One region of the Bacillus sp. TL12 genome, then DNA from elsewhere that is predicted to be linked to it. Evidence: riboswitches for the same ligand, from Rfam matches in the RefSeq annotation. Region 1 holds a riboswitch; each other region holds the start of a gene.
What was found. A riboswitch is a leader RNA that binds a small molecule or an ion and turns the genes downstream of it on or off. The one in region 1 is predicted to bind thiamine pyrophosphate.

Region 1 (7,921 bases):
CGTACTTTTCCCGCAACCACTTGGGCCTACAAATGAGACAAATTCACCTTCTTGTATAGAAGCGCTAATCTTTTCTAGTACATTTTTTCCATCAAATGCTTTTACAACATCTTTTATTTGTAATCCGTTCATTTTTCACTTGGAAGGAATTCATTTGTAAAGGCATCTTTCACATCAATTTTCTTTTTAATAACTTTGTTATCATATAAGAAATTCATGTAATTCGTCCAAACTTCTTCCTTCTGTACTCCCCATGCTTTTGCATCGTCTTGATACTTTGTGCTTAGCCACTTTTGGCTCTCTTGTACTAGTTCTTTATTAATATCTGGTACATTTTTAATTAAAATATCAGCCGCTTCTTTTGGCTCTTTAATTGCAAAATTATATCCTTTTGCTGTTGCATTCATGAATTTTTTTACAAAGTCTTTATCATTTTTCGTATGTTTTTCACTTGTAATAATGACTGGGCTATAGAAATCTAATGCTGGGTCTAAGTCTTTTACCATAATTGTATTTAATTCTTTTCCTTGTCGTTTCGCTTCGATACCATCCCAGCCATAATAAATCCATTCAAAATCTGCATCTCTACCAATTGATTTAAAGAAATCAGTTTGTCCAAGAACAATCTTTTCTACTTTACTAAAGTCAGCTTGATGTTTATCCATAATTGTTTTTAGCGTCGCTTCTTCTGCTGGTGCTCCCCAGCCTCCATAACGTTTTCCTTCAAAATCTTTTGGAGAAGTAATATTGTCTTTTTTCAACGATGCAAATGCAGATGTATTATGTTGAATAATTGCTCCAATAGAAACGACCGGGATTTCTTCAACACGAGCTGATGTTACATTTTCTTGATAACTTACACCGAAATCCGCTTTTCCTGATGCAATCATTTGCTCTGCCGATACGTTATCACCTGGCTGAATGATTTCTACATCTAACCCTTGCTTTTTATAATAATCTTTCGTCTTTGCTACGTATAAACCAGTATGGTTTGTATTTGGAAACCAATCTAAAACAACTTTTACTTTCTTTTCTTTATCTGGACTCTCTTCTTTCTTCGCCGCATTACAACCGACCACGCCTACAGCTAACAACGCTGCTAGCATAACTTTTAAACCTTTTTTCATTTTTTATCGTCCTTTCTATAGATCCATGGTGCTGTTAGTCTTGCCATAAATTCTACGATAAAATACAAGAGTAATGTCACCATGACGATAATTGCTGCGATTCCAAATACACGAGCTGTTAAAAAGGATTTTGTTGCACGCGTAAGCATGACACCTAATCCTTCACTCGCGCCAAGCCATTCCCCAATAATCGCTCCCATCACGCTATATGTAACGGCAATTTTCAGCCCCGAGAAAAAGTATGGAAGCACGGCTGGAAATTTTACCTTTTGGTAGATTTGCCATTTGGTTGCACGCATTGTTTGTAATAACTTAAGCATGTTTTTATCTACTGTTTGAAAGCCTTCTAAAATACTAAGAGCAATCGGAAAGAAACAAACAAGAATAACGACCATCACCTTTGGAAGCATCCCATATCCAAACCAAATAATAAATAAAGGTGCTAGCACGACAATCGGAATGGTTTGTGAGATAACGAGTAACGGGTTAATTAAAATGCGAAATAACGGAATAACATCCATAATAATTGCAATACTTGTTCCAAGTAAAATCGCAAAAAACAAACCAATTACAACTTCTTGTAGTGTTTGCATTGTATTTGGTAACAATAAATCTTTCATTCCAATTAGCTCTTGAACAATCGCAGAAGGTTTTGGCAAAATCCACGGTTCAATTCGAAATAATGAAACAGATCCTTCCCATATAGCAATGAGAAGGATAAGCCAAATTGTTGTAATTGTTATGTTAGATTGTTTCTGGTTTTTCATATTCATCACGGTACTTCCAAACTTTCTCATCAATCGTTACACCAGTACTTGGACGATAATGAATTTTAATAGAAGTAATCACTTCTTCTGCTCCAGCATCGACACAAGCTTGTTGTGCACGCTTAATAACATCAAGAAGCACGTCTAATTCTCCTTCCAGCGTTGTTTCCATTGCACCTACTTCATAGCGAACACCAGATTGTTGTACGACTTCAATCGCCTTATCAACAACGGAATACACATCTTTCGTTTTCGCTTGTGGTACAACTGAAAATGAAATGGTAACTTGTTGTGACATACTAAAATCCCCCTTGCAAAATATGTTTTGTAAAAAGAAAAGGCTTTCCTACGAAGTACGCAGGAAAGCCTTGTATGCAAGTTATTATACAATAACATTTGCTTACATCACTTTAAGTAACTCCCTACGCTGGCATTATCCAGATCAGGTTGAGGGTCGATGCTTACTTACATCCTCTCAGCCAATTGGCTCCCCAGTCTTAATTCGTTTTCATTGTAGCATGATTTATTTTTTCAAACAAACAAATCCACATTTTTTTTCATAATATGATACTGCTTACAATCTATTGGTCATATATTTTATCATAGCAAAAATACAAGCATATTAAGGAGGGGAAAAATGGGAATCCGTTTTATTCAAATCTCTTCTATTTATTTTGTCATCGGTGTTTGTATGGGGTTATTCATGTCAATTTCATCTAATTTCAAATTGACCGCAGTTCATGTGCATGTTTTATTACTAGGCTGGACTTCTATGATGGTAGCTGGTATTTTATATTATATTTTCAAAGAAGCTGGCACCTCAAAACTTGGTAAATTACATTTTTGGCTCTTAAATATCGGACTACCGATTATGATGATTGCACTTGCCTTTGAGATTTACGGTTACCATGCAGCTATCCCTTTTGTTGCTGGTGGAAGTATTCTTGTTGTTCTTTCCATTATTATCTTTACTATTAATATTTTTGTGCATATAAAAGAAAACAATAGCATTCTTTAAAAGGAAAAAGCAGAAACGAATAAACTCGTTTCTGCTTTTTTCTTTCCCCCCTCTTAACATCCTCATTTCACATTTTCTTAAAATATTTTTACTAAATATAATGAATGTTACTTTTTATGTGTTATATAATAAAAAAGGTTTATATAACAGCACTTCATTTGTTTAATTTAATAATTATCACTCAAATTAAATTATTCAAAAATATCTTACCATATGGATTTTGGAGGTATTTTATCATGTTTTGGCTACAATTTCTTACCTTACTAGTCTGCATTTTTATCGGTGCACGCCTTGGCGGAGTCGGCCTAGGAGTAATGGGTGGAGTTGGTATGGCAATCCTCGTTTTTGTCTTCCACTTACAACCTACCGCTCCTCCTATTGACGTTATGCTGATGATTTTAGCAGTCATTACTGCTGCCGGTGCCCTGCAAGCTGCGGGCGGAATGGATTACCTTGTCCATCTTGCAGAAAAAGCACTTCGTAAAAATCCAAAGCGCATCACATTCTTCGCACCAATTGTAACTTATTTATTTACATTGTGTGCTGGAACTGGACACGTTGCCTATTCCGTACTTCCTGTTATCGCAGAGGTGTCACGCGAATCAGGAATTAGACCGGAACGCCCGATGTCAATCGCCGTTATCGCTTCACAACAAGCAATTACAGCAAGTCCAATCTCTGCTGCAACAGTGGCCCTTTTAGCAATGCTAGCTGATTATAAAATTACATTGCTAGATATTTTAAAAGTGAGTATTCCTTCTACTTTTATTGCTTGTATGTTAGCCGCTTTCGTTGCAAGCAAAATGGGCAAAGAGTTAAATAAAGATCCAGAATACTTAAAGCGTTTAAAAGAAGGTATGATTCCTAAACTTGAAGAAAAGAAAGAATTTATCGGTGCGAAAGGTGCCAAATTATCTGTTATTCTTTTCTTATTCGCAACTGTTCTTGTTGTTCTTCTTGGTTCATTCGAAACACTTCGTCCAGGATGGATGATAGACGGAAAATTAGTTCGTCTTTCTATGCCAAATACAATCGAAATGGTCATGCTTACAATTGCTGCCCTTATTATTATCTTCTGTAAACCAAATGTAGAAAGCATTGTATCTGGAAATGTCTTTAAAGCCGGTGCTACAGCTGTTGTGGCAATCTTCGGTATCGCTTGGATGGGAGACACATTCTTTAACGGAAACTTAAATATGATTCAAGGATCAATTCAACATTTAGTAACAAGTGCACCATGGTTATTCGCTATTGCGTTATTTATCCTATCTATCTTACTGTATAGCCAAGCAGCAACAGTACGTGCTTTAATGCCTCTTGGATTATCACTTGGTATTTCACCAGCACTTCTCATTGCGATGTTCCCTGCAGTAAACGGATATTTCTTCATTCCAAACTATGGGACAATCGTTGCCGCAATCAATTTTGACCGTACAGGAACAACACGTATCGGTAAATATGTATTAAATCATAGCTTTATGATTCCTGGTCTTGTCGCAACGTTTGCTTCCATTGGAATTGGGGTGTTGTTAATTTCAATTATGTTTTAGTGTTACAGGTACAAATCTTTTATCATAAAAGGTTTGTACCTTTTTTTACACACATAACTTAAAAAAGGGATTTTTTGTTATATAATTCATATGAGAAGTATTTATTCGAGGTGAAACATGGTACAAAGCGAGAAAAAAGAATTGTTAATCGATATAAAAAAGTGCACAAAAATAGCTAATATTTCTCTTCTTCTATTGGGAATTATCACTTTTATTATTTATTCTCTATTATGGGGAATTTCTATTAATCTTGATTATATATTTTTAACAACCTCTTTTGTGCTTTACTTCGTATTAATAATTGCGCACGAATTGTTACATGCAATCGGCTTTATTGTTTTCGGAAAAGCCGTTTATAAAGACATTAAGTTTGGTATTATCCTGCGTTATTTCATGCCCTATGCTCATTGCAAAATACCTATGCAAAATCAAAATTATAAAAAAGCCCTGCTACTCCCAGTCATTGTGACAGGAATCATTCCGCTCCTAATCGGTATTACATTTGAATATGGTTTACTTACTTTTGTTAGTGTAGGTCTAGTGGCTAGCGGTGTAGGTGATATGATGATTTATCAACTCATCAAAAACCTTCCCAGCGAAACAATGATTCAAGATCATCCGAGCGAACCTGGATGCATTGCCTTAGAAAATAAGAGCTGACAATTTCGTCAGCTCTTATTTCATTTCATCAAACGTTTGTTTAAATTATTCATTCAACAATTTCTACGTTGTACCCTTTCTTTTCTATCCCACTTAACACTTCTTCAATATGGTTTTTATCTTTCGTTTCTAATGATAAATGGAGCTGTGCATATCCCGGAAACACCTTTGTTCCAATCCGCTCTAAATGAATATGTAATACATTTGCTTCAAAACTTGTTACAATTTCCAGTAAGTGCTGCAAATGTCCTGGTTTATCTTTAATCATTGTTGCAATGTGAACAAAGCGGCCAGCTTCAACCATCCCATGTTCAATAATGCGAGTAATAAAGTTAACATCAACATTTCCACCACTTAAAATCGACACAACTTTTTTCTCTTTCACAGGAATCTTTTGATAGAGCAATGCGGCCAACGAGCTAGCACCTGAGCCTTCTACTAATAATTTATTCCGTTCCAATAGCATTAACATCGTTCTCGCAATTTCCATTTCATCTACACAAAAAATATCATCTACATATCGCTCTACAAGCTGAAATGTAAGTTCTCCCGGCCTCTTCACTGCAATTCCATCTGCCATAGTTGGTGAAGATTCCACAGTAATTACTTTCTTTTCTTCCAGAGATTGCTTCATTCCTGGACAAGCAAGCGCTTGTACACCATATACTTTCACCGACGGTTTTTGTTCTTTAATCGCCATCGCGACACCTGCAATTAAGCCACCACCACCAACAGGACAAATAACAGCTTCGACATCATCAAGCTGTTGCAATATTTCTAAACCTACCGTTCCTTGACCAGAAATTACAGCATCATCATCAAATGGATGTACAAACTTCGCTCCTGTTTGTTCTTTCAAATCTAGCGCATAAGCTAATGCGTCATCAAATACATCACCTTGCAACTCTACATGCGCGCCATATCGTTTAGTCGCAAGTACTTTACTAAGCGGTGCACCTTTTGGCATCACAATCGTACAGGGAATATCAAGCATATTACTTGAATAGGCAACACCTTGTGCATGATTTCCAGCAGACGCTGCAACAACCCCATTTTCTAATTCACCTTTATCAAGAGAAACCATCTTATTATAAGAGCCACGCACTTTAAAAGAACCCGTCTTTTGTAGATTTTCGAGCTTTAAATACACTTCATTATGTGATAGTTCACTAAATGTGCTCGAATAATCTAGCGGTGTCATATGGACAATGCCTTTCATTTTCTCATGAGCAGCTATAATATCTTGTAAAGAAATCATGCATTCGCCTCCGAAACAATATATGTTCATATATACTTAGTTTAAGCGGCTGAGTTTGTTTTATTCTGTAAAAAAGAACCATTTCTATAATCGGCGCTTTTCTATATATCGGAATTTCAACGCTGTATAGCATATCCTCCAAAAAAAAATGTCTGTCAATAAAGACCAGCCATTTTCTTCGTACTTTCATAAGGTGAATCTGCTAAACTTATCGCTGAAATAACGGAAATCCCATCTGCCCCAGCCTCTATAACCGAAGCAGCATTTTCAAATGTAATTCCTCCAATTCCCACAATCGGAATTGTAATCCCCGCATCTCTAAAATGACGCAGACCTTTCGTTCCTTGTACTGCTTTTGTATCTTTTTTCGTGCTCGTTGGAAAAATAGGCCCTACTCCTAAATAATCCGCTCCATTTGCAATTGCAAAACGAGCTTCCTCTATCGTATGAGCGGATACCCCAACAATTTTATCTCCCATTTTTTCACGAACGGATGTGATTCCTTCATCATCTTGTCCGACATGAACGCCATCTGCATCTAATTCAATGGCTAATTCCACATCATCATTTACAATAAAAGGAACATCATATTCTTTACAAAGCGCTTGTAACTGCTTAGCAAAATGTACTCGTTCTTCTCCCGTTAAAGCACCTTCACCTTTTTCACGAAATTGGAAAAGTGTCACTCCGCCATCTAACGCTTCCTTCATTACTTGCAACGGTTCTTGCTTACAGTTGTTACTTCCCATAATAAAATACACTTGCAATAATTTAGATATTTGCTGTTGATCCATACACGCCATTTCTCTCATCCCTTCTTACTGCACCTCTTGGACATTTCCATATTGTTCAATATCGCATTTAGTAGTGTTTGCTAACTGATTCAAAAATTCGATTTGGAAACTTCCTGGTCCTTGCTCCACTGTTTTATTTGCAGCTATTTCTGCTGCTACCCCATAAAACGTTAATGCAGCCACCGCCGCTTTCACATAATCCTTTTCAACTGCTGCAAATGCTCCCATGACTGAAGTTAATAGACAGCCTGTCCCTGTCACTTTCGTTAAAATTGGATGACCATTACGAATAATGATTGTTCGCTCACCATCTGTTACAACATCTTCTTTTCCTGTAATGACAGTGACTGTATCTAATTCATCTGCTGCTTGTTTTGCAATTCCTACAACGTCACCATTACCAGCGCCAGCGTCAACACCTTTAATTTCCCACTTTTCATTAATCACATTAGCAATTTCTGCTACGTTCCCGCGAATCATCGCTAAATTCACTTCACTTGGAATGTGTCTTGCAACTTCTGTTCGATAAGACGTTGCTCCTGCACCAACTGGATCAAACAATACAGGTACATGATGTGTATTTGCAGACTTCCCGGCAATTAACATCGCTTCTACTTCTTCAGGACGAAGTGTACCCATATTTAAAACAAGCGCCCCAGCAATGCTTGCCATTTCTGCCACTTCTTCTTTTGCATATGCCATAACAGGTGAAGCTCCTAATGCAAGTAAACCATTGGCTGTAAAGTT
Region 2 (7,921 bases), on a different contig from region 1:
TGAAGAAGATGAGGTTCATTTAGTTATCCTTGATATTATGTTACCAGAATTAGATGGCTGGTCTGTATGCAGGAGAATTCGTAAAACGTCACAAGTTCCGATTATTATGCTAACAGCACGTGTAGATGAGGATGATACATTACTTGGATTTGAGCTAGGGGCAGATGATTATGTAACAAAACCATATAGTCCACCTATTTTATTGGCGAGAGCAAAACGATTACTAGAGAGCAGAGAAGTTATCAGTAAACCCTCGAGTAATAACGATGATACATTATCTATCCATGGAATTTGTGTTCACTTTCCCTCACGTGCTGTTACTGTAGAAGGAATAGACATTAATTTAACGCATACAGAGTTTGAGATATTGACCTATTTCATGCAAAATCAAGGAATTGTTTTGACAAGAGAGCAATTGATTTCAAGAATTTGGGGCTATGAATTTGCTGGTGATGACCGGACAGTGAATAGTCATATCCGTAATTTACGAAATAAATTAGGAGATAAAGCAAAGCACATTACGACTGTTGTTCGGATGGGTTATAAATTTGAGGGGAATGTATGAGAAAAGGAATTGTACTCAAATTATTTATTCTTACAACAGCACTATGCATGTTGATTTTAGCGACGATTTTTATTGGACAAACGATATTTTTTAAACAATATTATGCAAACCGAAAAGTTAGTGATATTAAAACAAATATAAGCACCTTTGAGAGAGATTATTTGAATAGCGGTGGTAACACAGAAGCAATTCAGAAACTGGAACAAGATTTTTATAGAGAAAATAATACATGGATTACAGCATTAGATAGCGATGGGAATTTAAAACATGCAACCGATTTTTATTTAGAAGTAAAGCTGGATCGGCTGTGGCAGAAGGAACTTGGAAAAACAAACCTTACAATCCCTCTCTATTATCTTATGGGAATAGAAGAGGTTGAAAATGAAAAAATGCCGAATTTTTCAGGATTGCAAATTTCGGTTTATGGAATAGATAGAGATTCTACATTTGTTCCTGCTGTATTAAATTTAAGTAAGGGTAGTATAAGTTGGTCCAACAAGCCATTAGATAAGAAAATAAATGAAATAGTTCTTAAGGTGAAAGAGGAAAAGAAAAGTGCGGCTCAAGTTCCTAGTACTGGTTTTGGGGGAACTGTTACAAAAGTGCAACTACCTGATAGTAAAGGGATAGTGAATCCACTTTATAAAAACACTTTGTTCTTGGAGAGTATAAAAGAATTTCAAGCAGACTTACTGTTAAATGAAAATAAAGATAACAATGATGCCTTAAGAATAAATGACTATGAAAAAAATGATATAAAATATAAATTATTAATCAAACCGATAAAAGAAAAGGATGGCTCTTTAACATATATATTCGCCATGGCGTCCTTACAGCCTGTGGATGAAGCAGTACAAATGGTAAAGGATTATTATGTATATATTATTGCATTTGTACTAGTCCTCACCTTGTTGGCATCTTTTTATTACTCAAAACAAATTGCAAAACCGCTATTACGAATAAATGACACAACCAAGAAAATTGCAAATCTAGATTTCACAGAAAGAATTCCAATTACTTCAAAAGATGAGATTGGAGATTTATCTCAAAATATTAATAGGTTATCTAATACATTGCACACACATATTGAACAATTAGAACGAGATATTGAAAAAGAAAGAAAGTTAGAAAATACGAGAAAAGAATTTATTTCGGGTGTCTCACATGAATTGAAAACACCGCTAAGTATTATGAAAAGCTGTATTTCGATTCTAAAAGATGGGGTAGCTGAACATAAGAAAGAGTATTACTTTCAGGCAATGGAAAAAGAAGTGGATAAGATGGACATGCTAATTTTGGACATGCTAGAGTTAGCTAAATTCGAATCTGGTACGTATAAAATGCAGATGGATACTTTTCATATTGATGAGGTCATTGAGCATATATGTGAACAATTATCATTAGAAATAGAGAAAAAACAACTGCATTTTTACAAATACATATCTCCAGCCAAAGTTGTTGCAAACCAACATCGCATTGAACAAGTACTAGTCAACTTTGTAACGAATGCAATCCGTTATACACCGGAAAACGAGAATATTATTATTTCTACAATAGATGAGTCAAATCGAATAAAGATTTGTATAGAAAATAAAGGTGCTCATATTGAAGAAGAACAATTAGATAAAATTTGGGATCGCTTTTATCGTGTAGATACAGCACGCCAGCGCTCAAAAGGTGGAACGGGACTCGGACTTGCTATTTCTAAAAATATTTTAGAACTTCACGAAGTAGAGTATGGGGTAACGAATACAGCCGATGGTGTGTTATTTTACTTCTATTTACCAAAAAAAGTGTAGGAAAGAAATTCTACGCTTTTTTAATTTATTTTGATAATATCTTTATTTTATCTTTATATTTAACATTTATCCCGCACTAACGGGCAGTAATACTCCCACCTCAAAATTCGGCGGGAGCAAAGAAGTTAGGTGGGAGATAAACTGCCCGTAAAGGCCCGATTGGTTCAACTAATAATTAGTGGGGGATGAGGAAAACCCCCACTGATTAAAGTTTCACTTTATAATTTTGGTAGAAGATGAAGTTGTTTAAGGAGTAGATTATCCATGAAGAGCAATTTACTAAGTGTAATGGTATTTATATTTTTATGTGTATTTATTGTTTTTATTATTGATATAACACATTGAGAGTTGTTTATAAAAAGAAGAGCACCTATTTAGGCACTCTTCTTTTTTGTGTTTCTATTATATACATCTGCGCTTTTGAATAGGCGCGGAGCTGTTGTGTATAAAAGCAGTAGTAATACTGTACATAATGCGAAGGATGCAAGCAGTGTACTACCGTTTACAATCAATGAATATAGGAAAGCAGATTGCCCTTTTGGTGCATATTGTCCCCAGAAAACAATACCAGCGATAAAGTGCCAGAAGTAACGTGCTAAGCTACCAATGAATGTAGCACCAATAATATAGGCCATTGTTTTCTTACCTTGATTATTTGCCATTGCTTGTTGGATAGGTTGATAAAATAAGCCGGCGAAACCAACGAAGGCAAAAGCAATAAAATATTCAATCAGTGTCTGAATTGGTGTAACGATAACAGCATCCCCAACGACAATTTGTAATAGTCCCCAAATCAAGCCGCCTAAGAAAGCTGTTTTAAATCCCCAGCGGTAAGCGATAATAAAAATAGGAATCATAGCAAATGAAACAGAACCGCCTGTTGGAAGTTTAATGGATAGTGGTAAAATATCGATGATCAAGGCAAAGGCTGCAAGGATTGCAGATTCAATCATCGCTTGTAAATTGGTGTTACGCATATTGTCATTCCCCCTAAATCTAAGTTGCACAAAAAAAGAATAATGTATCATAGGGAGATATGAAATACGTAAATAGAATATGATGAGGTAGATGTATTTCGGCGTTTGCACAATTCCTACGTTAGCATTAACTAACAGGTTCTAAGGGTCGGAATATTATATTCCCTCTCAGCAACGAGGCTCCCCCTGTGATAACGAGATTCTTTGATTGTTAGATTCATTGTAATTGAAATGGATGAGAATGGCAAATGGTGTTTAGATAATCGTAAATTAAAGACTTTTCTTGTTAGAGGGAAGAGAGAATCCAGCTATGGATAGAAGCGGTCAGTGCCTTTTTGGAGCCCATACCGCATGAGGACAGAAATAGGGAATGAGAGGAAGTCTATTTTTATTTTCATAGCCGTAATATGTATGTAGGGAAATGGAAATAGCAGAAGAGGCTCCCTTTTCTTTTTTGATGAAAGAGAGAGTCTAGCCATTAGCGAGCGGTGAGAGTTATGGTGCAAAAAAGTTATTCCTATGTAATTGTCCCAAAATGTTAGTAAATATGAAGGAAAAGGCTATAGTATTTGATTGGTAGGGATGGTATAATTCATCTGAAAATAATTATCATTCTCTTTTGAGGAGGGGGATTATGAGTCTAGTTGACATCAAAATAGGTGAAAAGGCACTAGTGAAAAATATACAGGCGTTAGATAAGTTGTTAAAGCGGAGATTAGCTGCTTTTGGTCTTTCTGAAGGAAGTGAACTTCGTGTAAAACAAAAAGCGATGTTCAAGGGACCATGTACACTAGAATGCCGCGGGCAATTAATTAGTATTCGTCATTGTGACGCGAAAATGATAAAGGTGGAATTAGCGTGAATAAGGTTGCATTGCTAGGGAATCCGAACACAGGAAAAACATCATTATTTAATGCGTTAACTGGTTCCTATGAATACGTGGGAAACTGGAGCGGGGTAACGGTAGAAAAAAAGGTCGGTAAGTTAAAGAATAAGCAAGGAACATTAATTGATTTACCAGGTGTATATGATTTAAATCCTGTCTCTCGTGATGAAGGTGTCGTTACAAACTTTCTATTAAAAGAAGAATTTCAACATATGCTGAATATTGTTGATTCTTCTCAATTTGAGCGTAATATGCATTTAACAATGCAACTACTGGAATTTGGTAAGCCTGTTTCTATTGGTTTAAATATGATCGATGTGGCGAAGCAGCGCGGGATTGTTATTGATGTAAAAAAATTATCAAAAACACTAGGAGTAACGGTTGTTCCTGTTGTTGCGAGGAGTGGTAAAGGTTGTGAGGAATTACTTGCTGCCCTTCATGAGAGTGAGAAGAAGACGAAAGAGCCTTTCATTCTTTCATATGGTAAACAAGTAGATGCAGGAATTGCAGAGCTTATAGATCTTTTAAACAAGGAAAATTATGAACATCCAAGATGGCTTGCCCTTCAGTTTTTAAGCAATAATGAAGTTGTGGAACAAGAAGTGAGTAGATTACCGATTTATAAGGAACTTGTGGCAATTCGCTCTAATCTGGAGGCAGAACTTGATGGTACATTAGAGCAGCATATTTATAATACACGTGCAGCGTATATTGAAAAGTTAAAAACAAATGTCATTCAGCATGAAAAAGAAGGAAAGATTCCTTTTTCAGAAAGGGTCGATAAGTTAATTACACATAAAGTTTTGGGACTTCCAATCTTTTTAGCAGTTATGTTTTTTATTTTTCAGGTTACGTTTACGTGGATTGGGACGCCTTTGTCGGATATGCTTGACGAATTTCTTGGTGGACAATTTACAGATTGGGTTACAGCAGGACTTATAAATATTGGGGCCTCTGAGTTTATTCAGGCACTTATTATAGAAGGTATTATTGCTGGTGTTGGTGCTGTATTAGTATTCGTCCCACAAATTTTTGCCTTGTTCTTCTTTATTTCGTTACTAGAAGACTCAGGATATATGGCACGAATTGCAGTTGTCATGGATCGGGTTATGGAATTCTTCGGTTTAAACGGGAAGGCGTTTATTCCAATGATTATCGGTTTTGGTTGTAACGTACCAGGCATTATGGCAGCAAGAACAATTGAACAAGAGAAAGAGAGGTTGCTTACTGTTTTAGTAACACCATTTATGTCTTGCTCAGCACGTTTGCCTGTATACGCACTATTTGCGGGAGTCTTTTTCCCGAATAGCCAAGCGAGTGTTGTGTTCTCGTTATACATTGCAGGGATTGTACTTGCGCTATTAGTTACAAAGGTAATGTCTATGACTGTTTTAAAAGAAGAAAAGTCTATTTTTGTGATTGAGCTTCCGCCTTATCGTATGCCACAAGCAAAAACATTGTGGCTGAGTACGTGGGAAAAAGGAAAAGGTTTCGTACGTAAAGCTGGTACATTTATTTTTGGTGGATCTGTTGTCATTTGGTTACTCAACTATGCTGGTCCATCTGGATTTGGCGTAGATATGGGAGATAGTTTCTTAGCGATGATTGGTGGGTTCGTGGCACCAATTTTAGCACCGCTTGGTTTTGGAACATGGCAAGCAGCAGCGTCGCTTTTAACAGGATTTTTAGCAAAAGAAGTTGTTGTTTCTACAATGGCAATTATTTATGCAGTAAAAGAAGATGTGCTAGGAAATGTAATGGGAGCGCACTATACTGCGTTATCAGCATATGCGTTTATGTTTTTCATTTTATTATACGTTCCATGTTTAGCAACAGTAGCTGTTATTCGCCGCGAAACAGGATCTATAAAATGGACGATTTTCTCTGTGGTTTACCCACTTATTATTGCTTATATATTAACGCTCATTATATACCAAGTCGGATCCTTACTTGGATTCTAGAAGGAGATGTATCATAATGATGGTCAATATTGTTATTGGAGCTGTCATTTTTGGCTATGCAGGGTATACATTATTCAATTTTGTAAAGAGAAGTAGAAAAGGGAAATGTGCAGCATGTTCCTTAAATAAATCATGTCAGTCAAAGAGTTGTAGTCCCGATATGGAGCAGGTCGTGAATAAATAGAAAAAAGCTTTGCGAATTTCGCAAAGCTTTTTTCTATTTATTATTTTTTAATTTTAACAAGTTGTACGGCTTCTGTTTCTTTAGTTGTATCTTGGATTTTATCTTTAGGGTCCTTATCAAATTTCAGTACACCTACAGAACGAAATTTTAGACCTTCTTATAACAGAGAAGATTATTTTATCGTTTTGGGGGTGGCCTGTTTTCTTAGCTTGATAGATATACGTTAGAACTCCATACCTATCAACTCCAGAACAAAAACAAACCGATTGATATACCAATCAGTTTGTTTTATTTACACATCTTATCTTTTAAAAAGTCAATAAAAACAGATTTTGGTCTGCCTTTTAAATAGATAAAATCAATACTAATATTAATTTTCACTGGAGGTGCCATTTCCACTCGGATCAATTCTCCATTTTCTAATTCTTGTTTGACACAATGTTCAGGCAAAAAGCTAATGCCCATCCCTTGTATCACTAAATTTTTCGCTGTTTCCATATTATCTACTTCTAAAGATATAGTCGGGCTTACATCATTACTTGAAAATAGCCGATGAATCATGAGCCAATCTATTGATCCATAATCAAAAAAGATAAGGGGTTGTTTACTTACATGTTCTATTGTTACTTTTTTTCTTTTAAAAATATATGATTTCGAGGCACAAAAAGGCCAATAGGGTCATTATAAAGACGAATTGATTCTACTTGAGGATGTGTTTCTGTTCGTACGATGCCAAAGTCAACTTCTTTATTAATAACCTTCTGTAAGATGTCTTGTGAATGCCCTGTTACAATTTTTATTTTAACATCCTTAAATTCAGATTTGAAACCAGGTAAAATCTCAGGAAGGATATTATTAGATATTGATAAAGCACTCCCAATTACCAAGTCATATGGGATTGTTACTTGTTGCAATCCATACTTAGCTTCCTGATAAGATTGCAAAATTTTTTGTGCATGTGGAAAAAAATACTCTCCTTTTTCAGTTAAGGAAATCTTATTGCCATTTCGATGAAAAAGCTTTATATTAATTTCACGTTCAAGTGATTGAATACGTGCTGTTACAGAAGGTTGGGTTAAATAAAGAGCTTCGGCGGCTTTATTGAAACTACCAAGTTGACAAACATATATAAAAGCTTCAATATTTTCAATATTCATGTCTAAACGCTCCTTACTGTAGCTCTCTATTATCATTTACTATAACATGTACACGTAAATCGTATGCATCAAATATTCATAAAATAAGAATGCAACAATTCTGCCGCATTCCCAACTTATAAATTACACTTTTATTATTTCTTTTTCTGTTCCATTAGCTATTTTAATAACCATTTTAGCTACAATTTCTGTTGGATCAATAACGCAAATATTTTCGGATGATTTCAATACAAGAGGAACCTCTGTGCAGCCTGCTATAATAGCCTCAGCTCCGCTCTCTTTCAATTTATCAGCAACCTTTGAAAGATATAAAAATCCTGTTTCTAAATTTACACTTTTAATAGCATATATTCCTTCCATCACTTTTTCTTGCATTTCTTTATCAGGCTCAA
Region 3 (7,921 bases), on a different contig from region 1:
AACATTAATTTGAAATTCCCTTTATTTATTTCATAATAAATAAAGGGAATTTGGAAAAACTATAGTATGTATAAAAAGGAGGGAATAAAGCTACATGACAACAGTTAGAGAATTTATGAGTACCGATATTGTACAGTGTACACCGTTAGATAATGTATATGAAGCTGCTGTGAAAATGAAAGAAGAGGACATTGGAATGATTCCAGTTGTAGAGAACGATCAAGTTGTTGGTCTTGTCACTGATCGTGACTTAGTTGTTCGTGGAATTGCTGAGAAACATCCTGGGTCTAATAAAATTACAAATGTCATGACTACAGGAATTGTGTCTGTTTCTCCTGATGACCCTATTGAAAAGGCTACAGAGTTAATGGCGCATCATCGAATTAGGAGACTGCCTGTAGTTGAGAATGGCCAGCTTGTTGGGCTGTTAGCGTTAGGGGATTTAGCAATAGCAGAGAAAGCTGATGATCAAGCAGGATTTGCTTTAAGCGAAATTTCCGAGCATACAGAATAAAGGAGTATATGCAGATTATTTTTCGTTTAGAGAATAGGTAAGGGTGGATACGTTTTATTAATAATGCAAATAAAGCTATATTGTGATTAAAACGTATCCAAAATCTTACGCATGGATATAAAGATTCTCCATTAAGTGTATCTGGAGAATGACATATGTTAAGTTCATTTGAAATTTTATTTAACAATTTCCATTACTAATTTTTGTTATGTTAAAAAATGATATAATAAATATAAGTTTTATAAGAGATTTTGAATATAATAATATTATGATTATCTACTAGGCTATCAAAGATTTCATATATAAATAGAAACGGAGGGGAAATAATATGAGGGAGGTACAGAGTAATCCAAATTGGAATTTGGTTACAGAGGCCTATGTGGAACCAACTAATTTTGCAGATTTATTTTCTTTACTTGTACCAAATCATCCAAAAGGCGAAGGCAAAGAACGGACAATTTTAGCCTGGAAAGAAAAAGAATTTTATAAACAAGAAAACTTGGCTCCGTTTATTTTATATGGAATAAATAAAGTGAAGGATTTGCCACAGTTTCATAAAGATGAAATACCAACTTTAGTTCGTATTGTTCATTTGTGCCAAAAAATTGGTTGGTATAAGGAAGCTTATACATTTATGGTGAAGCATAAATTAGATGAATTTGTACATACATCCATGGAATATGAAACTTGGGACATTTTAACCCAAGTTGTGGCTTGGAACTACTTAATTGTAAAATATCGCATTGGAGAATTGGAAAATAGAGATGCAATGATATGGGAAAGAATTAAATTAAATGAAGAATGTATTCAAAAATGTGAAAAGCTATTATCACATAAGGAAGTAATGGAACTTACATTCTTTTATATTTGTAAACAGGCAAAACGATTGTCTAAAGAAGAATTAGATCAAGAGATGATGAATTTAGCAATATACTGTAATACATACGTTTATGACTTATACATATATGACTTATTAAAAAAATATCGGAAGTGTACGGATTTTTTAACATATTATGGACCAAGTCGCTCTGTTGTTGCATGTCAAAGAGCTGTAATTGCTCAAATTTCTGACCGTCTTAATCCTCTAAAAACTACTCATGTGGATGATTATCTGTATGTAATGAAGGAAATGATGGAGCATATGTCGTTTGAATTTATGAATCGATATGAGCACTTCATTGGAAAACTATTATCATATGTACCATTTTTTGAAATGATTCAAGTTCCGCAACATGCATATTATTGTGAAGAGTTGATGCATGTTTGTAAAGGAATTGAACATAAGGAAGAAATGTTACGGAATTATATATTTATACAATTACACGATTGTTTACCGTCATTTATTAAGCAATTTCTAAAGAATAAGCGTTATGCAACAATTCATGATATTTTATTTTACTGGTGCGATGATGCACAACGAATGGGCTTAGAAAAGAAGTATAATTTAAGTTTTATTTATGAGCGATATGCGTGTGGATAAAGAGAAGCTGTTCAATATAATGCATATATGAAAAAGGGATCTCACTTCAAACGTGAGATCCCTTTTTTAGTCATAAATGTAGAAGGTTGTTCTAAGCTTCTTGCTGATTTTTACGGTGTTCAGGAATGTAAATATATTGGGAAATAATGATTAGTACTCCTATAAAAAATACAGGGAATATAGCAGCCATATGAAAACCACTATAAATGATATTTGTTATTAAGCTGCTCATAATAATAAATGCAGTATATATATGAGAAATTCGTTTCTTCAGTCGGATTTTGAATGCTTCCATCAAAGATTCAATAGCAACAAATGAGATGACGATACCCAAAAAGACAAGGTTCGTATTGTAAATGACTAAGCAACAGATTAAACCGAGAAAAGCTATATACTCAATTATTAATGGTATATTACGTGACATATAATATTACCGAACCAAATAAGGCAGTGGATTTACTGCGTTTGTTTTTTCAAAATGATGATGCTGCCTAAATGAATGATCTGTATTTCCCATATGTTCTAATAATTGTCCAATCAGAACTTGATCACCAACTTGTACTGAACGGTCTTTCGTATGAGCGTGAACGGTTGTATATAGCTTAGTAGATTTAGTAAATGAAGTATTTGCTTTTTTTAAGGAATTAGTATTATTCCTTGTGTTCATTTCGTTATTAAAATATAATGTTTTTGAATTGAGTTTTATATATTGAGTGTTTTTGGTAGGCAATTGTTGAGTTGCTACAGTACGTGTATCTACTTGATTTATGGATGGAAGTAGAGATGTGACTGCGACAGTAGTTGCCGTTAAAGCTGTAGCTTTCTGTTCCATCTAATATTAGCCCCCCATAGATGTATTAATATATTTTTTATTATAGTATAAAGATATAATACTTTGTGCATTGTTCACATAACTGTAATATGAAATAAGAAAAAATAACTGTTTTTTAATGGAATCGAAATATATTACAAGAATAACAGATAAATGATTATTAGAATATGGATAAATAGATAATCGATATTTTCTGAATAGATATATAAATATGAATTAAAAAACGAAAGAAAAGCTTTCTTTTTAGGGGGAGAGAATCCGCCCATGCATAGAAGCGGTCAGAGCCTTTTTTGCCCCATGCCGAGTTAAAACAGAAAGAGAAAATGAGAGCAGATCTTCTTTTGTTTTTATAGCATCAACGTATATGTTGAAAAATTATTTTGTAACTGCCATAGGCCGATGGGGATTCATGCCTATATAAATATTTATTTTTCATATTTTATATAAGTGGAAAGTAGAACCTTGATGGAAAGATTAGATCCGCTAATCATAAATGAGATTGTAATAAATGAAAACAGTTGCTGATGACCAATGACAGTGTTATACTGACTATGGTAATTTCATATTGTGCTAGGAGAGCTGGTGTTGCCAGCTGAGAGTAAGACCGGGAGTCTTAGATCCTTTTCATTACCTGATCTAGATTATGCTAGCGTAGGGAAGCAATTCGGACTAAAGTAGTAAGTCCCGTTTCTTTTGCGCAGAGAAACGGGGCTTTTTTATTTGATAATTGAATAGTAGAAACCACTAGGGGTGCTTTATGTGCTGAGAGAGGAATAATCCTTAACCCTTACTGACCTGATCTAGATTATGCTAGCGTAGGGAAGTGGAACAATGAATAAATGTATTCTTATTTGCTGAACCACTTCTTATATAGAAGTGGTTTTTTATTTTAATAAATAGATATAAAGGAAGGGGAAATATAAATGAAATTTTGTGAGAGGTTATTTGAAACTGTGCAGCCTGTTTGGGAGAAAAGTCATAACCATCCATTTGTAACTGGAATGGGGGATGGTACGTTAGAAAAAGACAAATTCCAATATTACATCGTACAAGATTATTTATATTTGCTAGACTATGCAAAACTATATGCAATTGGAGTTGTAAAGGCAACAAATCCACATGTGATGGGTAAATTTGCGGAACAAATAGATGGCATTTTAAATGGAGAAATGACGATTCATAAACAGTATGCAAAGCGCCTTGGTATTTCTGTACAAGAGATAGAAGAGGCAAAACCATCTGCTAAAAATTTAGCGTATACAAACTATATGATGTCAGTATCTCAAAATGGTACGCTTGCAGAGTTAATTGCGGCTCTTCTTCCATGTATGTGGAGCTATTGGGAAATTGGAAAGCGTTTAAATGATATTCCAGGAGCAAGGGATCATGAGTTCTTTGGGGAGTGGATTCAAGGCTATAGCTCAGAAGAATACGGAGATCTTTGTATTTGGTTAATAGATTTATTAAATGAACTAGCGATTGGAAAATCTGAACAAGAGTTAGCTAAATTAGAAGAGATTTTCTTATATTCCAGCCGATTTGAGTATTTATTCTGGGATATGGCGTATCGTAAGGAGATGTGGGGTTTTGAGGAGCAAGAGCATACTACAATTTCATAATGTTTCCTTTCATTATGATGAAAAGCCAATCATAAACGACCTAGATGCTTTCGTGCAAGAAAAAGAGTTTGTGAGCATCATTGGACCGAGTGGCTGTGGCAAAAGTACATTGTTTCGTTTAATTACAGGATTAGAAGAACCTACGGCTGGAAATATTCAACTGACAGAAACAACGAGTCATCCTGTAGGGTATATGCCACAAAAAGATATGCTTCTGCCGTGGAGAACGATTATTGAAAATGCGGCATTGCCGTTAGAGTGCCAGGGAATAAAGAAAAAAGAAGCGCATTTGAAGGCGAAAGAGCTTTTAGAACAATTTGGTTTACAAGGATATGAACGGAAATATCCGAAAGATTTGTCGGGCGGTATGCGGCAACGAGTATCTTTTATTCGGACGCTATTAACAGGCGGGGACATTTTATTGTTAGATGAACCGTTTAGCGCATTAGATGCCTTAACGAAAGCAACTTTGCAAGAATGGTTGTTTGAACAATGGAAACAGTGGCAAAAAACAATTTTATTTATTACACACGATGTGGAGGAAGCGCTTTTTCTTTCCAATCGGATTTTTGTTGTGACAGAGCAGCCTATTACAACTTTGACGGAACGTATTGTACCACTTGGACCAGATCGCTCAAGGAAAGACTTGCATAAACCTGAAATATTAGCTTTAAAAGATGAATTACTTAGTATGCTGCAAAGGCAGGTGCTTGTATGAAACGTGTGATCGAGTTATTGCCTGCACTGATTTTAAGTAGCATACTGCTCATAGCTTGGGAAGTGGGAGCTAGAATTGTGGATGAGATGTACATCTTACCATCTCCTACTGCAATTCTAGCTAAAATGTGGGCGCTGCGAGATATATTATTTACTGTGCATTTACCGGCAACGTTATACGTTGTGTTAATAGGCGTTGTGATTTCACTTGTGCTCGGTGTGGGACTCGCGATGTTGATGAATGCTAGTACATGGATGGAAAGAGCATTTTATCCATTGTTAGTTGCATCGCAAACAATTCCAATTACAGCGCTAGCACCATTATTTGTTTTATGGTTTGAATATTCTATTTGGAGCAAAGTAGTTGTGACTGTTTTGATTACATTTTTCCCAATTGCCGTAAATACGTATGATGGGCTACGCAGTACGAAAAAGGAATGGGAAGAGCTTTTAGTTACATATGGTGCAACGAAAAAAGATATTTTTCTAAAATTAAAGTTGCCCTCTGCACTTCCATACTTTTTCTCTGCTTTAAAAATCGCTGTTCCGCTTAGTGTAATTGGGGCAGCAATTGGTGAGTGGCTTGGGGCACAAGCTGGTTTAGGCTACTTTAGTAAACGAATGATGACGCAGTTAGACGGAGCAGGCGTATTTGCACCGATTGTATTGTTATCATTACTAGCTATTTTCTTTGTATTACTTGTTTCTATATTAGAAAAGAAATTTATTAGTTGGAGGAAGCATTCATGAAATTATTAAAGCGCATCTTTGTGTTTACATTATTAGTTGCAATGATTGCAGGGTGTTCTAGCAATTCAGTGTCAGACAAGAAAAAGGCCGAGAAAGAAGTAACAGTTATGCTCGATTGGTATCCAAACGCAGTTCATAGTTTTATCTATGCAGCGATTGAAAAGGGCTACTTTAAAGAAGAAGGAGTAAAGGTGAATATTAAATTCCCTTCTAATCCAACCGATCCATTAACATTAGCGGCAGCCGGAAAAGTAACAGTTGGTCTATACTACCAGCCAGATGTTGTCATCGCAAGAGCCAATGAACAAATTCCAGTGAAATCAATTGGAGCTGTAGTCCGCTCACCACTAAATCATGTTGTATCGTTAAAATCAGCAGGTATTCAGTCTCCAAAAGATTTGGAAGGGAAAACAGTCGGTTATTCAGGAACACCTTTAAGTGAGGCGTATTTAAAAACGATGGTAAAAGAAGCTGGTGGTAATCCTGATACTGTAAAAGTAGTAGATGTTGGATTTGATTTAGTACCAGCGTTAATTACGAAAAAAGTAGATGCTGTTACAGGTGCTTACATTAACCATGAAGTTCCTGTTATGCGCCATCAAGGCCATGAACCAGCATACTTTAACCCAGCTGACTACGGTGTGCCAAATTATCATGAACTTGTTTTTGTCACAGGTGATAAAACATTGAAGAAAGATAAAGAATCATTACAAGCATTTTTACGTGGTGCGAAAAAGGGATACGACTTCATGAAGAAAAATCCAGATGAGGCACTAAATATTTTATTAGATCATCAAGAAAAAGAAAACTTCCCGCTCGTCCCAGAAGTTGAAAAAGAAAGTATGAAAATTTTATTAGAGAAAATGGAAACGAAAGATGAGCCATTTTTATCGGATTCAAAAGAGTCATGGGAAAAACAAAATAAATGGTTGAAAGAAAAAGGCATGACAAAAGAAAGTGTTCCTGCCGATGAATTATTCGAAAACATTTTAAAGTAGGCGAATGAATATGAAAAATGAGCTCCATGTGATCTCAAATGGTCAGATGACATTCGAAGAGTTAACGAATGTAGCGATGCAAATTGAGGGTGAGATTGACTATTTGCATATTCGTGAGCGTGAGAAAAATACGAAAGAGTTGTATGAAGGTGTGGAAAGCCTTTTAAAAAGAGGCTTTCCAGCATCTAAGCTTGTGATGAACGATCGGATTGATATTGCGATTCTATTAAATATCCCTCGCGTACAATTGGGATATCGAAGTGCAGATGTTAGATTTGTGAAAGAAAAGTTTTCTTATTTGCATGTCGGGTATTCTGTGCATTCTTTGGAAGAAGCAATAGTAGCTTTCAAAAATGGTGCAGATTCCCTTGTTTATGGTCATGTATTTTTAACGAATTGTAAGAAGGGTGTTCCAGCAAGAGGGTTAGAAGAAATTTCAGATATGGCAAGGCGATTAACGGTACCGATTACAGCGATTGGTGGGATAACGCCTCAAAATGCAGCAGAGGTTCTTCGGTCTGGTGTAAGTGGTATTGCAGTTATGTCTGGAATTGTCAGTGATCGTACTCCATACGAGAAAGCAAGATTGTATAAGGAAACAATAAGAAAGTGGGCGGAAAACCATGAGTAAGATATATGATGTAGCCATTATTGGCGGTGGTGTAATTGGTAGTTCAGTTGCACATTTTCTAGCGGAAAGAGGATACCAAGCGGCGATTGTTGAGAAACAAAGGATTGCGTCTGAAGCTTCTAAAGCAGCGGCAGGTTTACTTGGTGTACAGGCGGAGTGGGATGCGTATGATCCACTATTTGAACTTGCTAGGAAAAGCCGTGAAATATTTCCACAACTTGCAGAAACGTTACGTGAAAAAACAGGTGTTGATATTGGGTATGAAGAGAAAGGTATCTATCGTATTGCTCAAACGGAAGATGAGAAGAGAAGAATACTAGATATTATGAAGTGGCAACAAGAAACAGGTGAAGAATCATATTTTATGACTGGAGATGAGC
Region 4 (7,921 bases), on a different contig from region 1:
CGAAAGGAATTAGTAAAGTATATAAGGGGAAAGTTCCTTATAAAGCTCTTGCTGATATTGATTTATCTATTCAAGAAGGTGAGTTTGTTGGTATTATGGGTCCGTCTGGTAGTGGGAAAACAACATTGTTAAATATGGTATCTACGATTGATTCACCAACATCAGGAAACATTTTAATAAATGGGATGAATCCTTTTCAGCTGTCATCTGAAAAACTAGCATTATTCCGTCGACAACAGCTAGGATTTGTTTTTCAGTCTTTTAATCTTCTCAGTACACTTACCGTAAAAGAAAATATTGTGTTGCCAATGACGTTAGATGGAGTGGCTGTAAAGGAAATGAATAAGCGGGTAGAAGAAGTTGCAGAAAAGTTAGGCATTCTGGATATTTTGCATAAAAGAACATATGAAATTTCAGGTGGTCAAGCACAGCGAACCGCAATTGCTCGTGCAATCATTCATAAACCACAATTGTTATTAGCGGATGAACCTACGGGAAATTTAGATTCTAAGTCTTCGAATGATGTGATGAGTATGTTAGAAGAACTGAATAAGAAAGAACGTGCAACCATGATGCTTGTTACTCATGATCCATATGCAGCAAGTTATTGTAGTCGCGTTATCTTTATTAAAGACGGTGAATTGTATAATGAAATTTATTGCGGTGAAAGTAGACAAGCTTTTTATCAAAAAATTATGGATGTTCTCTCGTTGTTAGGAGGGAAAAGACATGACTTTTCGTCAATTCGCATTTAATAATGTTTTCCGTAATAAACGGACGTACGCTGTTCATTTTTTAAGCAGTACATTTTCTATTATGATTTTCTTTACGTATGCGCTTTTATTATTTCATCCTGATTTAACTGGTGAGTTAAAATCGACAAGTGAAACGATAAGTGAACTTGGTACAATCGGGTTTAGAATCTCACAAGGTTTGATTTTTATTTTTTCATTTTTCTTTATCTTATATTCAGTCAGCTCATTTTTAAAAACACGTAAAAAAGAATTTGGTATTTTAATGATGCAAGGAATGTCGATGAGGCAGTTAAAGAAGTTAGTGCTCATTGAAAATATGTTAATTGGCTTTTGTTCAATTTTAATAGGTATTATGATCGGCCTTATATTTTCAAAATTAGTACTACTTATTAGTGCAAGTATTTTAATGATAAACAAGGGATTACCTTTCTATATTCCAACTCAAGCAGTATTATTAACTGTTATTACATTTCTTTTCTTATTTTTAATTGTATCACTGTTTACTTTTAAAATGATAAAAGTAACAGAGCTTGTGGAACTCATTCAAGCAGAAGAAAAACCAAAACCTGAACCGAAAGCTTCTATTATTTTATCGCTTCTATCATTTGTTAGTATCAGTTCTGGATATGGAATCGTACTTTATATTAACTTTAGAAGAATTATCTCTTTTCCGTTATTGGGATTAGGTGTGTTATTGGTTATAATCGGTACTTATTTTCTGTATACACAATGCAGTGTTTTTCTGTTGCAAGCTGCCAAAAAGCGAGAATCTTTATTTTTAAAGAAAACAAATATATTGACGTTCTCAGAACTAATATATCGAATGAAAGATAATGCAACGATGTTTTTTATTGTGTCTATCATTTCGGCAGTCGCGTTCACCGCAATTGGAACTACTGCTGCACTTGGAAATAAAGAACTGTCAAGAATGACCAATCCCTATACGTTTACCTATATGAGTTTTGAAGAAAATAAGATGGAAAATGAGCACCTTGCTGTAATTAAGAAATATCTTAATGAGGCAAATATTGCTTATCGACTGGGCTCTGCCTCTACTAAATATACGGAAAGCAATGTTTCTGTTATGAAATTAAGTGAATATAATGATCTTGCGAAGGCTCTTGGCTACCAAAAAGAAACGCTTGATAGAGAAGATGAAATTTTGCTAGTTCCAGGGTGGATAGCGCAAAAACAAGAGTTTGAAAATAGCCAATTTAAAAAGAAAATTGAAGTGATTCATGGGGATTGGATGAAAACATTTCATGTAAAGAAAGCTGTTAAGAACTTAGTTCTACCACATGAGGTAGGAAACACTTTAATTACAGTACAAGACCAAGTATATGATAAAGTTCCATTCATTGCTCGTGAGGATTTCACGTTCTCTAAAGAGCGTATTTACGGATTTGTTGTAGATGATTGGATGAGAACTAAGGAAATTTCACATCAATTAAATAACATACTGGGTAGAGAGAGTGGAGAGCGTAGTTTTTATTTCGAAGCTTTAACATTGCAGTGGTTACAAGCGAAACAAACAAACGGATTGTTACTTATGGCAAGTGTTTTAGTGGGAATTGTCTTTTTTACATTTGCAGCGAGCTTTATTTATTTCCGTTTATATACAGATTTAGACCGGGATCAACAACAATATAAAGTGATTTCAAAGATGGGATTAAGTAAGCGAGAATTAAAAAAGGTTGTAACAAGGCAGCTGTTAATTATGTTCTTTTTACCAATTATCATTGCGGTAATTCATACTTCAGTTGCATATATCGCCCTACAACAATTGGTTGATTTTTCTATTCTAAACAGTTCAATCATTATCTTAATATCATTTGTCTGTATACAAATTTTATATTTCTTTATGACTCGTTGGCGTTACCTCCAAAAACTTTATAAGACAATGGATCAATAAAGGTACTATTACTAGGGCTTGATTATATTATAGAGAAATGAAGTTTCACCTTAAACCCTATATCTGATAACTAATTCGTTTAACGAAAGGAGTCGTAATGAAAAAAACAGTATCGATTTTTATGTTAATTGTCCTAGCCATAATAAGCTTAAGTGCTTGTTCGAAATCTAAGGAGAATACACAACCTGCGAGCGGAATAATAATGATTGGAGACGAACAATATACATTACCAATTTTTGTGCGTTACAAAGAAAATATAAAAGAAAAAGAGGTATTTGAAGTAAAGACAGGCAGCGTGGGTGAAAATAAAGTGCTTATTATAGACGAGTCTACAGCTCAGGCTATGATTAAAGAGAAAATTTTTCGGACGAATAATGTAAATAACAGTTTAGATTATATTTCAATAAAAAAATTACCAACGATCCCCAAAGGTCATTCGTTAGTATTTACACATGAAGATCAAGAACATATAGAAAGTATAGATTTAAATGGTCAAACAATACCGGTTCAATATGAAAGTAATGCTTGGATTAGAAACTCTCGTGATTACAAATCTCAATGGTACCTTATTGTGGCGAAAAATGATGTATATAAAGAAATAAAAGCAAATGAAACAAAATTACAACTCATTCACTTCAAAAAATCATTAGGATATGAAAAACCTAAGATGTCAACAGATAATACAATTGTAATCGAATATTTAAAATTAAAAAGACAAGTGAATGATTTTCATAAATTAATATCGGTCAAATTTGTTACTTTTGAGGATAAAGGTTAAAAGGGACAGGGAATTGTCAACAAAACTTTATCAATATGTAACATTTCATAATAGATAGACAATTCGGATAATATAGTTTACATTATTTTTAAGTTAATAAATGTGATAGAGAATTGGAGATCCACGCTATATAACCATTGCACGTTGCATTGGTATATCTATGTGGATCTTTTTTCTATTACGAAAAAGGGGGTAAAAATGAAAGCGCTTTATTAGGGTGGATAGAAAAAGAAAAGGGGATGTAAAATGAAAAGATTACTTTGGGGATTATTGATCGTATGTTTTATCGCTTCTAGTGTAGTACTTCCGGTGCCAACACATGCAGAGGAAGGAAAGAAAAACAACAATGCAATTATTCTTGTACATGGTTTTACAGGTTGGGGAAGAGATGAATTATTGGGTGTAAAGTATTGGGGTGGTGTTCACGATATTCAAGAAAATTTAAAGAGAGATGGATACAATGTTCATACTGCCGCTGTTGGACCGTTATCAAGCAACTGGGATCGCGCTTGTGAGTTATATGCTCAAGTTAATGGTGGAACAGTTGATTACGGAGCCGCTCATGCTGAGAAACATGGACATGATCGATATGGGAGAACATATACAGGGTTTGTTCAAAATTGGAGTGAGACAAATAAGGTTCATTTAGTAGGACATAGTATGGGTGGTCAAACGATACGTACGCTCGTTCAATTATTGAAAGAGGGAAATCAAGAGGAGCGCGAGTATGTAAAACAGCATGCAGATGTGACAATGTCTCCGTTGTTTCAGGGGGGAAAATCATACGTTCATAGTGTAACGACATTGGCAACCCCTCACAACGGGACAACCCTTGCAGATGGAAGTCTACTCTTACCTGCTGTAAAGCAATTACTCATCGCAACTGCTGGGATTGGAGAAAATAATAATCTAGCATTATATGATTTTAAGCTGGATCAATGGGGAATTAAAAAGAAAGCTGGAGAATCATTTTATCAATATTCAAACCGTGTATTAAATAATCCGATTTTAAAGGATACAAAAGATATAAGCCAATGGGATTTAAGTACAGATGGAGCAAAGGACTTGAATGATTGGGTAAAAGCGCAACCAGATGTATATTATTTTTCTTACAGTGGACATGCGACACAAGCAACGCCTATAACAGGACTTCACTTGCCACACATTACTATGAATAAAACGTTAATGGGGAATGCGATTTTCTTAGGGGCATATGCAAGGTACGAACAGGATCGTACATTTATTGATTCATCCTGGTGGCAAAATGATGGTGTGGTAAATACAAATTCGATGGTAGGACCATCAACTGATACGATTATAAATAATAATGGCACAGCAGAGCTTGGAAAATGGAATCATATTGAGACAAAACAAAACTGGGATCACCTTGATATGGTTGGGTTAAGCGTTTCGGATTCCTTAGGTTTTTCTGATATTAATGCTTTTTATCGAGAGATCGCTGCCAAGTTATCAAACTTACCGAAATAACCGGATTCATAATTATATTAAGATATAAAAACTCCCTCAAGTTTATTTAAGGGAGTTTTCTTTCGTGAATCACATCATATTTTCGGAGTATAATGGGGTTAATATCAAAATAGTATAATAGTTTGAGGTGATAATATGAGAGTTAATATAGTAATATCTGGATATGGAACTGTTGGAAAAGAGTTTGTGAGATTAGTATTTGAGAAAGCTTTATATGTAAATGAGATGTACGGCATCGAACTTGTCCTTACTGGAGTTATTGGAAGTACAGTCAATCTCTTTAGCGCCAAAGGTTTACATATTAAAGAATTATTAACTTATGGTACGGGTTCTGATGCATTGGAGAAATATCTCAAAAACTATCCACTTGAAAAAAGTGAAAAAATGCCTTTTGGTCATGTATTAATAGAATCAACACCAACTAATCTTCAAACAGGTGAACCTGGAAGAAGATATATTGAAACAGCGATTGGAAATCATATGGATATAGTCGCTATTTCAAAAGGTACACTTGTTAGCGCATGGAAAGAAATAAAGCAAAAAGCAACGCAAGCTAACGTACGTATTCGTTATAGCGGGGCAACTGCAGCTGCACTTCCTACATTAGATATTGGGCAATTTAGTTTAGCGGGATGTCAAATTGAAAGTATAGAAGGTATTTTAAATGGAACAACAAATTATATTATTACAAAGATGTATGAAGAAGATGTAACATTCCAGGAAGCATTGCATCAAGCGCAGCGTAAAGGGATAGCTGAAACGAACCCATCATTAGATGTAAGTGGTATGGACAGTGCCTGTAAGCTATTATTGTTAGCGAACAGTTTATTTCAGTCAGAATACTCTCTTGATTATGTAAGTGTAAAAGGGATAGAGGGTGTTACAAAACAAGATATAGAGAAGGCAAAAGCACAAGGTAAATTTCTAAAACTAATTGGGACGGCATATAAAGATTATTTAGGAAATCTTAAACTTGAAGTATATCCGCGTGAAATAGAGAAAGAACATCCGTTGGCTTATGTAAATGGAACGGAAAAAGGAATCACTTTTCATACTGATATTATGGGAAGAGTTACTTCTACCGGGGGAGCTTCGAGCCCGAGAGGAGCAGCAGCGGCAGCTTTGAAAGATTTAATTAATTTGTATCGAAAAGATGTGTGATGAAAATATTTGACAGTTATATGGATTATGTTATGATAAGTATCAAAGTTAAATAGTTATATATCTATCCACTAGGGGGGCCTTTAATAGGCTGAGATTAAAGAATACCTTTGAAACCCTTAGGACCTGATCTGGGTAATACCAGCGTAGGGAAGTGGAAGTGACAGAAGATGATATTTTTACAATATTGATGATGTCCAGTCCGCTTTCTTTACGTGTGTGTAAAGAAAGCTTTTTTATTTTACACACCTATTTGAAGTAGATCCTAGTAGTCTAGTAGTTAACGAATGATTCGTTAAGAAACTTGTTTCATTTTTTATTATTAAAACGTTTATTGGAGGGTCTATAATGTCATTTTCACAGTTATTACGTAAAGAAGTTAATCCGATTTGGGAGGCAAGTTTTAATCATCCATTTGTGACAAAACTAGGGGACGGAACATTAGATTTAGCTAGTTTTCGCTATTACGTTCTGCAAGATTCATATTATTTAAGTCATTTTGCAAGAGTCCAATCGTTAGGAGCAGCAAAAGCGATTGAATTAGAAACGACGGCTCGCATGGCGCACCATGCACAAAATACATATCAAGCTGAATTATCACTGCATGAGAATTTTGCGAAAAAACTAGGAATTACGGAAGAAGAAAAAGAATCGTTCATTCCTGCACCGACGGCTTATGCGTATACATCACATATGTATCGCGCTGCATACGAGGGACATATCGGGGATGTTATCGCAGCGATTTTGCCGTGCTATTGGCTTTATTATGAAATTGGTGAGCGACTCAAGGGATGTAAACCTGAAGAACCAATTTACCAAGAATGGATTTCAGCATATGGTTCTGACTGGTTCCGTACTTTAGTAGAGGAGCAAATTGCTAGATTAGATGCCATTGCTGAAACAGTAACAGAAGCTGATCGTAAGCGGATGCAACAGCATTTTGTAATTAGCAGTCAATATGAATATTCGTTTTGGGAGATGGCTTACACATTAGAAAAATGGTCAGTGGAAGAACAAGTAGAAGATGTAAGTTTATAATGAAAAGCTATGTCTTTCATCATGCATACATGAGTATAGAAAATGACTAACTTAGTTTAGTCATTTTTTTGTACAAAAATAATATTTCTAGTTTTAGAAAAATCAACTTCACTAATTAGATGCTTATATATTATTAAAAAATTACATAATAAAAAGGAGGAAGAGGGTAGTTTTTATTGAAGTTTGTTTATGATATCACATAAAGGGCGTAAAGAAGTTTATTAATCTCTTTGATATTTTTTATTTTCCTTACAATGCTTGGAATGTTGTATGAAAAGGATTTAATTTTGAAAGGAGTCAATAAATATGAAAACAAGAAAACGAATAGGGAATAAGCTTTTACTCGTTAGTGCAATTTGTACGATAAGTATTCCTTCTGTTTCATATGCGGAGGAAGTAATTTCACCTAAAAATTTCGTGAGTTCTTCAAGTTTGTATGAGGGGCGGAATACGGACGTATTGAAAACAAGTTTTTATCCCAATACATATAATAATCCGTTCAACCACCAATTTATTTCAACTTTAAAGGAAACAAACACAAATATAAAAGAAACAGACAATGTTAATGATGAAAACCCTGTTATATCTACTACTCTTACATTTATCCGTGATATGCATGCTGAAAATTATAAATCTGCATTTGATTTAACTTCTCGATCTTTACAGAAGATAATATCTGAAAAATGGTTGGAGAGTTATTGGAAGGGACTCCCAGTACAATTGCAAGCAGGTTCTTTTATGGGAATTGGAGAGGTAAAGCAAAAAGAGACGAATTCCGTTCATACAAAT

Region 2: it holds a riboswitch for thiamine pyrophosphate, as region 1 does, so the genes downstream of both, thiT (energy-coupled thiamine transporter ThiT) here and LOK41_RS17470 (MTH1187 family thiamine-binding protein) in region 1, are expected to answer to the same signal.
Region 3: it holds a riboswitch for thiamine pyrophosphate, as region 1 does, so the genes downstream of both, tenA (thiaminase II) here and LOK41_RS17470 (MTH1187 family thiamine-binding protein) in region 1, are expected to answer to the same signal.
Region 4: it holds a riboswitch for thiamine pyrophosphate, as region 1 does, so the genes downstream of both, tenA (thiaminase II) here and LOK41_RS17470 (MTH1187 family thiamine-binding protein) in region 1, are expected to answer to the same signal.

What each region holds. Positions count from the first base shown of each region.
Region 1 covers NZ_JAJJBY010000019.1:43,062-50,982, reverse strand. The annotation lists gene LOK41_RS17485 (ABC transporter ATP-binding protein) at 1-132, opposite strand, end outside; gene LOK41_RS17480 (ABC transporter substrate-binding protein) at 129-1,127, opposite strand; gene LOK41_RS17475 (ABC transporter permease) at 1,124-1,900, opposite strand; gene LOK41_RS17470 (MTH1187 family thiamine-binding protein) at 1,872-2,192, opposite strand; TPP riboswitch at 2,297-2,398, opposite strand; gene LOK41_RS17465 (cytochrome-c oxidase) at 2,532-2,912, shown strand; gene LOK41_RS17460 (anaerobic C4-dicarboxylate transporter family protein) at 3,149-4,462, shown strand; gene LOK41_RS17455 (DUF3267 domain-containing protein) at 4,580-5,122, shown strand; gene ilvA (threonine ammonia-lyase) at 5,172-6,380, opposite strand; gene thiE (thiamine phosphate synthase) at 6,536-7,183, opposite strand; gene thiM (hydroxyethylthiazole kinase) at 7,199-7,921, opposite strand, start outside.
Region 2 covers NZ_JAJJBY010000002.1:52,508-60,428, forward strand. The annotation lists gene LOK41_RS02210 (response regulator transcription factor) at 1-565, shown strand, start outside; gene LOK41_RS02215 (sensor histidine kinase) at 562-2,364, shown strand; gene thiT (energy-coupled thiamine transporter ThiT) at 2,739-3,341, opposite strand; TPP riboswitch at 3,437-3,538, opposite strand; gene LOK41_RS02225 (FeoA family protein) at 3,976-4,203, shown strand; gene feoB (ferrous iron transport protein B) at 4,200-6,188, shown strand; gene LOK41_RS02235 (FeoB-associated Cys-rich membrane protein) at 6,205-6,372, shown strand; partial or broken gene LOK41_RS29225 (lipoprotein BA_5634 family protein) at 6,413-6,514, opposite strand; partial or broken gene LOK41_RS02240 (LysR family transcriptional regulator) at 6,661-7,529, opposite strand; partial or broken gene LOK41_RS02245 (aspartate/glutamate racemase family protein) at 7,653-7,921, opposite strand, start outside.
Region 3 covers NZ_JAJJBY010000030.1:47,593-55,513, reverse strand. The annotation lists gene LOK41_RS21650 (CBS domain-containing protein) at 95-514, shown strand; gene LOK41_RS21645 (DUF3965 domain-containing protein) at 843-1,994, shown strand; gene LOK41_RS21640 (hypothetical protein) at 2,086-2,418, opposite strand; partial or broken gene LOK41_RS21635 (M23 family metallopeptidase) at 2,425-2,598, opposite strand; TPP riboswitch at 3,389-3,501, shown strand; TPP riboswitch at 3,563-3,665, shown strand; gene tenA (thiaminase II) at 3,750-4,445, shown strand; gene LOK41_RS21625 (ABC transporter ATP-binding protein) at 4,414-5,163, shown strand; gene LOK41_RS21620 (ABC transporter permease) at 5,160-5,912, shown strand; gene LOK41_RS21615 (ABC transporter substrate-binding protein) at 5,909-6,910, shown strand; gene tenI (thiazole tautomerase TenI) at 6,921-7,541, shown strand; gene thiO (glycine oxidase ThiO) at 7,534-7,921, shown strand, end outside.
Region 4 covers NZ_JAJJBY010000007.1:6,825-14,745, reverse strand. The annotation lists gene LOK41_RS08625 (ABC transporter ATP-binding protein) at 1-755, shown strand, start outside; gene LOK41_RS08620 (ABC transporter permease) at 730-2,667, shown strand; gene LOK41_RS08615 (lipoprotein BA_5634 family protein) at 2,765-3,445, shown strand; gene LOK41_RS08610 (esterase/lipase family protein) at 3,692-4,933, shown strand; gene LOK41_RS08605 (homoserine dehydrogenase) at 5,069-6,094, shown strand; TPP riboswitch at 6,158-6,264, shown strand; gene tenA (thiaminase II) at 6,443-7,132, shown strand; gene LOK41_RS08595 (alpha/beta hydrolase) at 7,439-7,921, shown strand, end outside.